Linked DNA regions of Duganella dendranthematis. The protein of the gene in region 1 interacts with the protein of each later gene in a pairwise test. Links are inferred from orthologs where the notes say so. Each region holds a gene or a part of one and is shown on either strand. Other genes may lie near its edges.

What was found. The genes of interacting proteins can lie anywhere in the genome.
Region 2: the proteins of ndk (region 1) and HH213_RS10750 interact in binary tests that used the Escherichia coli proteins (3 or more experiments, as listed by UniProt). The link is inferred for Duganella dendranthematis from one-to-one orthologs.

What each region holds. Positions count from the first base shown.
Region 1 is NZ_CP051684.1:495,369-501,153, forward strand. The notes cover bases 1,186-4,015. They hold ndk (nucleoside-diphosphate kinase), read right to left. Parts: upstream 2,890-4,015; coding sequence 2,482-2,889; downstream 1,186-2,481. Other genes in these bases: pilW (type IV pilus biogenesis/stability protein PilW), read right to left, coding at 1,186-1,239; rlmN (dual-specificity RNA methyltransferase RlmN), read right to left, coding at 1,239-2,411; HH213_RS02405 (Bax inhibitor-1/YccA family protein), read left to right, coding at 3,163-3,843; HH213_RS02410 (endonuclease/exonuclease/phosphatase family protein), read left to right, coding at 3,907-4,015. Outside these bases: HH213_RS02385 (RodZ domain-containing protein), read right to left, coding at 1-404; more of pilW, read right to left, coding at 418-1,185; more of HH213_RS02410, read left to right, coding at 4,016-4,602; pbpC (penicillin-binding protein 1C), read right to left, coding at 4,604-5,785. UniProt on the Escherichia coli protein: Major role in the synthesis of nucleoside triphosphates other than ATP. The ATP gamma phosphate is transferred to the NDP beta phosphate via a ping-pong mechanism, using a phosphorylated active-site intermediate.
Region 2 is NZ_CP051684.1:2,342,814-2,347,311, forward strand. What follows is about bases 1,548-4,317. They hold HH213_RS10750 (uracil-DNA glycosylase), read right to left. Parts: upstream 3,379-4,317; coding sequence 2,716-3,378; downstream 1,548-2,715. Other genes in these bases: HH213_RS10740 (tetratricopeptide repeat protein), read left to right, coding at 1,548-1,628; HH213_RS10745 (HupE/UreJ family protein), read left to right, coding at 1,625-2,740; HH213_RS10755 (LysR family transcriptional regulator), read left to right, coding at 3,482-4,317. In the rest of the region: HH213_RS10730 (DUF4331 domain-containing protein), read left to right, coding at 1-129; HH213_RS10735 (hypothetical protein), read left to right, coding at 126-380; more of HH213_RS10740, read left to right, coding at 465-1,547; more of HH213_RS10755, read left to right, coding at 4,318-4,372; HH213_RS10760 (hypothetical protein), read left to right, coding at 4,414-4,498. UniProt on the Escherichia coli protein: Excises uracil residues from the DNA which can arise as a result of misincorporation of dUMP residues by DNA polymerase or due to deamination of cytosine.

The DNA of each region.
Region 1 (5,785 bases):
ACTGCCAGTCCCACCAGCCAGCCGGCCGGCGAGGACGAACGTCCGGTCATCGACGGGAAGCGCGACTCCGAGAACGAGGCCGACAAATCCTTGCGCGGCACCACCACCTCGGGGGCAGGAGGCGCGGCCGCGTCGATCATCGCGACCAGCGGCGCCGCGTCCATCTTCAATACCTTGGCGTAGGCGCGCACAAAGCCGCGCGTGACCGCCATGTTGGGCAGCGCGGCGTAATCGCCGGCTTCCAATGCCTTCACCTGGCGTACCGCCAGCTTCAGTTGTTCCGCAATCTGTTCGACCGTCCAGCCCAGGGACTCGCGCTGGGACGCCAGTAATGCACCCGGCGTCGCCTTGCCGGTACTGGTGCTGCCCTGCTCTTGCGGCGGTTCTGCCCACTCAGAATTCATTGGTACCCCTGTTTCACTCATCAAACGCCCCACGTTGATAAGCAGCATACTCGGTCGAGCCGGAGTGGTGACGGCGCAATTGCGTCGCCCAGCCAGCCTCCGCATCCGTATCGCCCAGCTTATGCTGCACCTTAATCGCGAGCCACAGCACATCGGCCGTGAGACTCTCCATCTTTGCCACCTTGTTCAAACGGGTGATGAAGAAATTGGCGCGCACATAATCGCCCTTTTCAAAATATACCCGCGCCAGATTGGCGTTGGTGGCCGGCAGGTCAGGCGTCAACTGCAAGGCTTGCAGCAGATAACGCTCCGCGCTGGCGTAATCCTTGATCTTCAATGCGCACGAACCGGCGTTGTTCGCGGCACTGGCCGGCGAACGGTACGAGCGGTTGGCCAGGGCCGCATCAAACAGCGGCAACGCTTCCTTTACGCGGCCTTCCTGGCACAGGAAAGAACCGTAGTTGTTGGCCAGATCCGGGCTGGCCGGCGCCAGTTTGCGGGCGCGCACGAAGTTGTCTTCGGCCAGCGCGCGTTCGCCCATCTGCTGGTAAATCAGGCCGCGCATACCGTAACCGTCGGCGTAGGCCGGATCGGCCGCCAGCGCCAGCTTGACTTCATCCAGCGCCACCGGATACTGGCCCTGCTCGAAGTAGCCGATCGCCAGCTGCATGCGGATGTCCACCTTGCGCTGCAATGCCGTCTGGTCCGACGCGGTGGTCAGCTCGGCCTTGCCGCTATTGCCGTTCTGCGTGCCTGGCGAGGCGCAACCGGCCAGCGTCCCTGCCGCGCACAGGGCGACGAGACTGAGCCGGCTCCGCTGCGCCAGGAAGGTCATCAGGAATGGATCTCCACGATCTTGCCGAAGTTGGCGCCGAATTTTTGCTGGTACTCGGCCATTTTTTCCATCCGTTGCTGGACCTTGGTGCGGTCCTGCACTTCGCCGGCCAACTGGCCGCAGGCGGCGTCGATATCGTCGCCGCGCGTTTTGCGGATGGTGGTGACGATGCCGGCGTCCAGCAGCACCTGGGCGAAGGCGCTGATGCGCGGGTTCTTCGAGCGCAGCAGACCCGATTCCGGGAAGGGATTAAATGGAATCAGGTTGAATTTGCAGTTGACGCCGAACTCGGGATGCTGCACCAGCGCCACCAGTTCGCGCGCATGCTCGTCGCTGTCGTTGACGCCGTCGAGCATGCAGTACTCGAAAGTGATGAAGTCGCGCGGCGCAAACTCGATGTAGCGTTTGCAGGCCGCCATCAGCTCCTTCAGCGGGTACTTCTTGTTCAGCGGGATCAGGCCGTTGCGCAGCTCGTCGTTGGAGGCGTGCAGCGAGACGGCCAGGGCCACCGGCACTTCCTGCGACAGCTTGTCGATCATCGGCACCACGCCCGAAGTGGACAGGGTTACGCGGCGGCGCGACAGGCCGTAGGCGTTATCGTCCAGCATCAGCTTGAGCGCGGTGGCGGTCGGATCGAAATTCAGCAGCGGCTCGCCCATGCCCATCATGACCACATTGGTGATCTGGCGTTCGCCTTTCGGGCCGGGCTCGATGCCTTTGGTGCGGCGCAGTTCGAATTCCGCCATCCACAGCTGGCCGATGATCTCGCCCACGCTCAGGTTGCGGCTGAAGCCCTGCTTGCCGGTCGAGCAGAAACGGCAGTTGACGGCGCAACCGGCCTGGGTGGAGATGCACAGCGTGCCGCGGTTTTCTTCCGGGATGTACACGGTTTCGACCGCGTTGCCATTGCCGACATCGACCAGCCATTTGCGGGTGCCGTCGGTGGAGGTATGGTCGCTGATAATGGCCGGCGCCGCGATGTGGGCGCGGGTTTTCAGTTTATCGCGCAGCGACTTGGCCAGATCCGTCATGCTGTCGAAATCCGACGCGCCGAATTGATGGATCCAGCGCTGCAGTTGCTTGGCGCGGAACGGCTTCTCCCCCAACTCGGCGCAATAAGCGATAAGCTGCGCGGGATCGAAGTCCAGCAAGTTGGTCAGAGGTGCGTTCATATTCAGGTTCAAAACAGTACAAAAAAAGATACCGCTTCCGCGCGGGGCGCGGAAGCAGAATTACATCAAATTACTTACCGAAGAAGTAAGCGATTTCAACTTGGGCAGCTTCAACAGCGTCCGAGCCGTGAACGGCGTTAGCGTCGATCGAGTCGGCGAAATCAGCACGGATGGTGCCTTTGTCAGCCTTCTTAGGATCGGTCGCGCCCATCAGTTCGCGGTTTTTCAGGACGGCGTTTTCGCCTTCCAGTGCCTGGATCATGACTGGACCCGAAACCATGAAGTCCACCAGATCTTTGAAGAAGCCGCGCTCTTTGTGCGCGGCGTAGAAACCTTCAGCCTCTTCACGCGACAGCTGCTTCATTTGCGCAGCGACGATCTTCAGGCCAGCGTTCTCGAAGCGGCTGTAGATTTGGCCGATCACGTTTTTTGCAACTGCGTCTGGTTTGATGATCGACAGGGTGCGTTCGATTGCCATTTGAAAAACTCCAATAAAAAGAAAGGTTTAAAACGAAATTGATAATCCAATCAACCTTTGATTTTACCATAGAACACCCCACATTCCGAAACAAGGGCATAGATAAGCTTGCAATACGGCTACTATTTGCCCGTTTTTGGTGCCGGGAAACGCCCATGAAGGCAGATTAAGCCCGATTTAAGTGCAATAAAAGCAGGTTTTAAGGATTTCCCGACCCCGGCGTGCTATGCTTTTATCAAAGCAGTAAACTTTCATCCTTTAATGGAGGGCACTATGAACAACATGCAAAACACCTACGACCTGGCGGGAAGCCGTCGCCTGGTGCAGCACAACGTGCTGCGCAATACCTACTGGCTGCTGGCCCTGTCGATGGTGCCAACCATCTTCGGCGCGGTCATTGGCGTATCGCTGCACCTGCCGCTGAGCGGCGGCCTGATGGCGCTGGCCTTCCTGGCAATTGCCTTCGGCTTCATCTGGGGGATTGAAAAGAACAAGGATTCCGGCGTCGGCGTCGCCCTGCTGCTGGGCTTCACCTTCTTCATGGGCCTGTGGCTGACCCCACTGCTGTCGCGCATCCTGGGCTATTCGAACGGCGGCTTCCTGATCGCCACCGCGTTTGGCGGTACGGCGGCGGTGTTTGCGACGCTGGCGTCGATCGCCACCGTCTCCAAGCGTGATTTCTCGGGCATGGGCACGTGGCTGTTCGCCGGTGTGGTGATCCTGATCCTGGCGTCGCTGGCCAACATCTTCCTGCATATCCCGGCGCTGGCAATCGTGATCTCGGTGGTGGCGATTGGTATCTTCTCGGCCTATATCCTGTATGACGTGCAGCAGATCGTCAACGGCGGCGAGACCAACTACATCCGCGCCACGCTGAGCATCTACCTGGACGTGTACAACATCTTCACCAACCTGCTGTCGCTGCTGGGCATCTTTGGCGGCAACCGCAACTAAGCGTTAAGCATTCCCAGAAAGCCGGCCTCGCGCCGGCTTTTTTTATCGGCGCGCCGCGACGCCATGCGGGCGCTGGTGCGCTACCACGGCTTCGACCTGTGGGGCACGCAGGAAGGACCGGAAAACCAGTTGGCCGACCTGGATACACTGAATGAATATGCGCGCGTCGGTGTCGGCCGCGACGACGGCAAGCAGGCCGGCGAGCACTCGGCCATTTTTTATCGGCGTGAGCGTTTTGCACTGGAAGACCATGGCGATTTCTGGCTCAGCACCACGCCCGACAAACCCTCCATGGGCTGGGACGCGCGCTGCTGCAAACGCCTCGTGACCTGGGCAAAGTTGCGCGACAAGCCGAGTGGCCAGACGTTTGTAGTGCTGAATGCGCACTTCGACCACGAAGGCGTGATGGCGCGGCGCGAATCGGCGCGCCTGTTGGTGGAGCGCAGTCGCGCACTGGCCGGCAAGCTGCCGCTGATTGTGCTGGGCGATTTCAATAGCACGCCGGACAGCGAGGTGGTCGCCACCATCAGCGCCACCCTGCGCGACGCCAGGGCCATCAGCCAGATGCCCGCCTATGGGCCTTTAGAGACCTTCAACGACTTCGATATCAGCAAGCCGGCGCAGGAGCGTATCGACTACATCTTTCTCAGCCCGAAGTGGCAAGTGCTGCGCTACGCAGTGCTGACCGATTCGATGGAAGCGCGCTATCCGTCCGACCACTTCCCTGTCGCCGCGCGCCTGCGCTTGCCGGCGGATTGATTCACTCGGCAGACTTGTTGAGTCCCCGGACCTGGAAATGGGCGGTCGCGATCGGTTTTGCGTTGGCGTCGACCAGCGCCAGCTGGTGCTGGCCGGGAGTGGGGCGCCAGCTGTAGCTGCTGGCGGCCTGGCCTAGCGGCTCGCCGTCCAGCTGCCAGCTCAGGTTCTGCCCGCCCTGCGCCTGGAAGAATACGCGCTGGATGGCGTCCGGGATATCAGGATCAAGCGCAATGATGGCAGCTTCGCCTGGATACAAGATCTTCGGTGCGCGATGCAGGTCTTGCACCAGTGCGATCACCGGGCTTTCGGTGCCGGCGATGAACCATTCGTTGCGCGCCGCTTCCAGCGCCGGTTGATAGGCGACCTGCTGGCGCAACACGCCGGCCGGCGGCTTGGGTGCGCGGCTGGACTGGCCGCGATGCAGGTAGTCCATCACGTCGCGCCACACCGGCGCGGCGCCGCTGACGCCGGAAACGTCCCACATCGATTGGCCGTCAAAATTACCGACCCAGACCCCTACCGTGTATTTGTCGGTGTAGCCGACGCACCAGTTGTCGCGCATATCCTTGCTGGTGCCAGTCTTGACGGCGGCCCAGAAGGTGGTCGCCAGTTCGTTCTTCAGGCCGAAGGTGACGCTGCGCGCCGCGCGGTCGGCCAGGATGTCGCTGATGATGAAGCTGGCGCGCGCATCGAGTACGCGGCGTGGCGCGGCCGTGGCGGCAATCGCAGCTGCCTGCGGCGCCAGTGTCACCGCGCCATACATGCCGCCGTTGGCCAGCGTGCGATAGGCATTGCTCAGCTCCAGCAGCGACACCTCGGCCGATCCCAGCGCCAGCGAATAGCCATAGTATTCGGCCGGCCGCGTCAAACTGCTCAAGCCCACCTCGCGCAGGCGCTCGTGAAAACGCTCCATGCCCGTCATCACCAGCGTGCGCACGGCCGGTACGTTGAGTGAGCTGGCAAGGCTGGTGCGCACGCTGACGTAGCCTTTAAAATTCTTATCGTAGTTCTGCGGGATGTACATGCCGCCCGGCGTCGAGATATCGATCGCCGTATCGTCCATCAGCGACGCCGCCGTCAACTGCTTGCGCTCCAGCGCCAGCTCGTACAGAAACGGTTTGAGCGTCGATCCGGCCTGGCGCAGCGCCGCCACGCCATCCACTTCGCCGCCACCGGCGTTGCC
Region 2 (4,498 bases), 1.8 Mb from region 1 along the record:
CTGCACTTCACCGACGGTGCCTTCCTGGACGCCAGCTTCTTTAACACCGGCTTCCCATATCTGAAAACCCCGCTGCCAGGTTCGCCGCAAACCGGCGCCGTGGTGCAAGCCGCACGGGGGGCGCCATGAAGATCAAGATCCTGACGCTGGGCCTCGGTGCGCTGCTGGTGCTCAGCGCCTGCGGTGGCAGCAGCAGCCACTATGAATCGCCGACGCCGCCCGTTACGACGCCGCCGCCACCGGTCTCGATGGTGGATGCGTTCTTCACGGCGGTTCTGGCCATCATTGGTGACGGCAGCGAAACCACCACCGAGCCGCAAGCGATCGACAGCATCGTCGCCACCGCACCGGAAGATACCGAACCGGTCGTATTGAAGTAACCCGCAACCGAAAGGGTCTGACCCCGTGCGGGGTCAGACCCTGGCCTCCGCGGTCTGCGGGGTAAAAAGTGCCGAGGGCCCATCATGCACAAACTAATTCTGGCGCTGGCATGTTGCAGCGCCGCTGCCACCCAGGCAGCCCCCTACATTCCCGCCAGCGGCCAGCTGGTGGTGGAAACCGTGCCGCGCCGGGGCGACCCGGCGCAACAGGAATTGCGCCGCTTGCGCAGCCAGCTCAACGCCAGCCCGAACGACATTACCCTCGCCGCCACCATCGCGCGCCGCTACATCGCGCTGGCCCGCAGCGAAACCGATCCACGCTACCTGGGCTACGCGGAATCCGCACTCGCCCCCTGGTGGCAGCAAGCCGCGCCACCCACCGACGTCCGACTGCTGCGCGCCACACTCCTGCAAAGCACCCACCAATTCACGCCGGCGCTGGCCGACCTGAAAGCCGTGCTGGCGTCCGAACCGCAAAACGTCCAGGCCTGGCTGACGCAAGCCACCGTGCAAACCGTCCAAGGCGACTATTCCGGCGCCACCGTCAGCTGTGCGCGCGTGTCCGGCCTGTCGATCGAACTGGTGGGCATCACCTGCATCGCCAACATCGGCGCCGTCACCGGCAAGGCCGCAGCCAGCGAACAGCTGCTGGACCTGACGCTATCCCGCAGTTCCAACGCGCCGCAGGATTTGCGTGTCTGGGCACTGACGCTGCTGGCGGAAATGGCCCAGCGGCGCGGCGACGCAACAACGTCCGAAGCCCGCTTCCGCCGCGCACTGACGCTGAGTCCACGCGACAGCTATCTGCTGGGCGCCTACGCCGACCTGCTGCTGGAACAAAACCGCGCCGCCGACGTGCTGGAACTGCTGCGCGACCAGGAACGCATCGACGCGCTGCTGCTACGCCGCGCACTCGCCCTGCAACAAGCGGGCAAACAAAGCGCAATGCAAGCCGACGTCCGCGAACTGGCCGCGCGCTTCGACGCCGCCGCCCAACGCGGCGACACCGTCCACCAACGCGAACAAGCGCGCTTTGAACTGGTGCTGCGTCACGATGCCAAAACTGCGCTGGCCTTGGCCCGCAAAAACTGGGAAGTACAAAAAGAGCCCGCCGACATCCGCATCTATCTGCAAGCCGCTGTACAGGCACGCGCGGACGCCAGGCCGGTGATCGAATGGGTCGCCACCCATCACACCGAAGATGCCGCCGCCACGCGGCTGATTCACCAACTGCAAGCGGGGACATGATGAAACGATGGCTACTTGGTTTGCTGTTGTGCTGCGCCATGCTCCCAGCGTCCGCGCACAAACCCAGCGACAGTTATTTGTCGCTCGACGTGCAGGGCGAAAAGGTCAGCGGCCAGTGGGACATCGCGCTGCGCGACCTGGATTACGCCATCGGCCTTGACCAGAATGGCGACGGCAAGCTGACATGGGACGAAATCCGCACCCGCCACGCCGCGATTGCAGCCTACGCGCTGGAGCGCCTCAACCTGGCGACCGACGACGGCGCCTGTAGCGTACACACCGACCAGCAACTGATCGACGACCACACCGACGGCGCCTACAGCGTGCTGCGCTTTACCGCCACCTGCCCGTCGTCACCGGCCGCGCTGATCATCGGCTATCGGCTGTTCGCCGATCTCGATCCGCAGCACAAAGGGTTGCTGCGGCTGACGCATGCGGGCGTTACCTCCACCGCGATTTTCGAACCTAGCCATGCGCAACAACGCCTGTCGCTGGCGGCGCCGGACCAGTGGCGCCAGTTCAGCGCGTACGTCAAGGACGGTGTCTGGCATATCTGGATTGGCTACGACCACATCCTGTTCCTGCTGTCGTTGCTGCTGCCGGCCGTGCTGCTGGCGGCGCCGGCCAACAACCTGCGCGGTGCCTTCATCGACGTGCTGAAAGTGGTGACGGCGTTCACGCTGGCGCACTCGCTGACGTTGACGCTGGCCAGCCTGTCGCTGATATCGCTGCCTTCGCGACTGGTGGAATCGGCCATCGCCGCTTCGGTCATTCTGGCGGCGGTCAACAACGTCTACCCGCTGTTTAGGGGACGGCGGCCATGGGCTGCATTCGGTTTCGGCCTGATACATGGCTTCGGCTTTGCCAGCGTATTGATCGATCTCGGACTGCCAAAAGGCGCGCTGCTGGCGAGTCTATTTGGCTTTAACCTGGGCGTCGAAATTGGTCAGCTGTGCATCGTCGCCGTGTTCCTGCCGCTGGCGTTCCTGCTGCGCCGGACCCGGTTCTACCACCACCTGCTGACCGGCGGCTCCGCCGTCATCGCGCTGGTGGCGCTGGTGTGGTTCATCGAACGCGCGCTGGATATTCAAGCCCAGTGGATCGGCGTGTGACCATTGGCGGCCAGATAATCGTTCGCCCGCGAAAATGGCTTGCTGCCAAAGAAGCCTTTATGCGCGGAGAACGGCGAGGGATGCGGCGACGTAATCACTAGATGCTTGCCGCTGTCGATCAACGCGCGCTTGGCGATTGCATAGCTGCCCCACAAGATGAACACAATGCGCTCGCGCTGCTGCGACAGTGCGCGGATGGCGCTGTCGGTGAACGTCTCCCAGCCGTGATTGGCGTGCGAACCGGCTTCACGCGCACGCACTGTCAGCACGCTATTCAGCAAGAACACGCCCTGCTGCGCCCAGTCGCTGAGATCAGTCTGGCGACGATCGACACCCAGATCGTTATGCAGCTCCTGAAAAATATTCTGCAAGCTAGGCTGCGGTCGATTCCCCTCCGGCACCGAAAAACAAAAACCCATCGCGGCACCGGGCGTGTGATACGGGTCCTGGCCGAGGATCACGACTTTAACGTCATCGAACGGCGTCAAATCAAAGGCGCGGAAGATATTCTTGCCAGCCGGGCAGCACTGCGTCGCAGCATATTCGGCGCGGACGAACGACGTCAGCGATTCCCAATACGGCTGCTCAAACTCCCCCTGCAAGCGCTGCTTCCACGACTCCTCAATGCGTACACTCATGTGCGTTCCCGGACGATGCCACCGTTTTAGCGTTTCACTCCGGGCGAGTATAACGCCCTTGGCGTAAAATCCATGATTCATCACCGAACGCTACGGGACTACTTTGGACATCCGCTCGCTCCGCTATTTCGTCACCACCGTGCAGCTGAACAGCTTCACCCAAGCGGCTGAATCGATGTACGTCACCCAATCGACCATCAGCAAGATGGTGCGGCAACTGGAGGAGGAAGTCGGCGAGGCGCTGCTGATACGGCAAGGCCGCAAGCTGGTACTGACCGACGCCGGCCGCATCGTGTTTGAGCGCGGGCAGGAGATGCTCAACTCCATGCGCCTGCTGAACACGGAACTGCAAGACACCAAGGCCTTGCAGCGCGGCCACCTGACTGTCGGCATTCCGCCGATGATCAACCTGCTGTTCACGCCGGTGCTGAAGGCGTTCCGCGAACGGCATCCGGATATCGAACTGACGCTGCGCGAAGATACCGGCCAGGTCATCGAGCGGCTGGTGGCGACCGGCGAACTGGAACTCGGCATGACCGTGTCGCCGGTCGATCCGTCGCTGGATTTGCAATCGAAAGAAGTGGCCAAATTTCCCATCTGGGCCGTGGCCAAGCCGGACACCTTCCGCCGCAACGCGGCCACCATCAAGCTGTCCAATCTGGCGTCGATGCCGCTGGTGCTGCTCAAGGACGAATTTGCGTTGACGCGCGCCTTGCGCCAGGTCTTCCAGCAGCACGGACTGGAGCCGGTGATCGCGGCCCAAAGCGGCCAGTGGGATTGGTTGCTGTCGATGGCGTCGGCCGGCGTCGGCGTGGCCTTGCTGCCGGAGCCGTTCATTCACCGGCTCAACGGCGTCGAGGTGGCCGCGGTGCGCGTGGTCGAACCAGAGATCAGCTGGCGGCTGGCCCACATCTGGAACGGCCGCTACCTGTCGCACGCGGCACGCGCCTGGGTGGAGTTGTGCGCGACCATGCTGCCCGGCCACTGGTTGTAGTAACAAGCGCGTAGAATGGCGTCTTTAAAAAGGACACCGACATGAAGAAAACAGATTTGGCCAAGGCCGACGCCAAAAAGCTGATGGGCAAAATGGGCACGCCCGGCACCGCCTTTGGCAACGCCG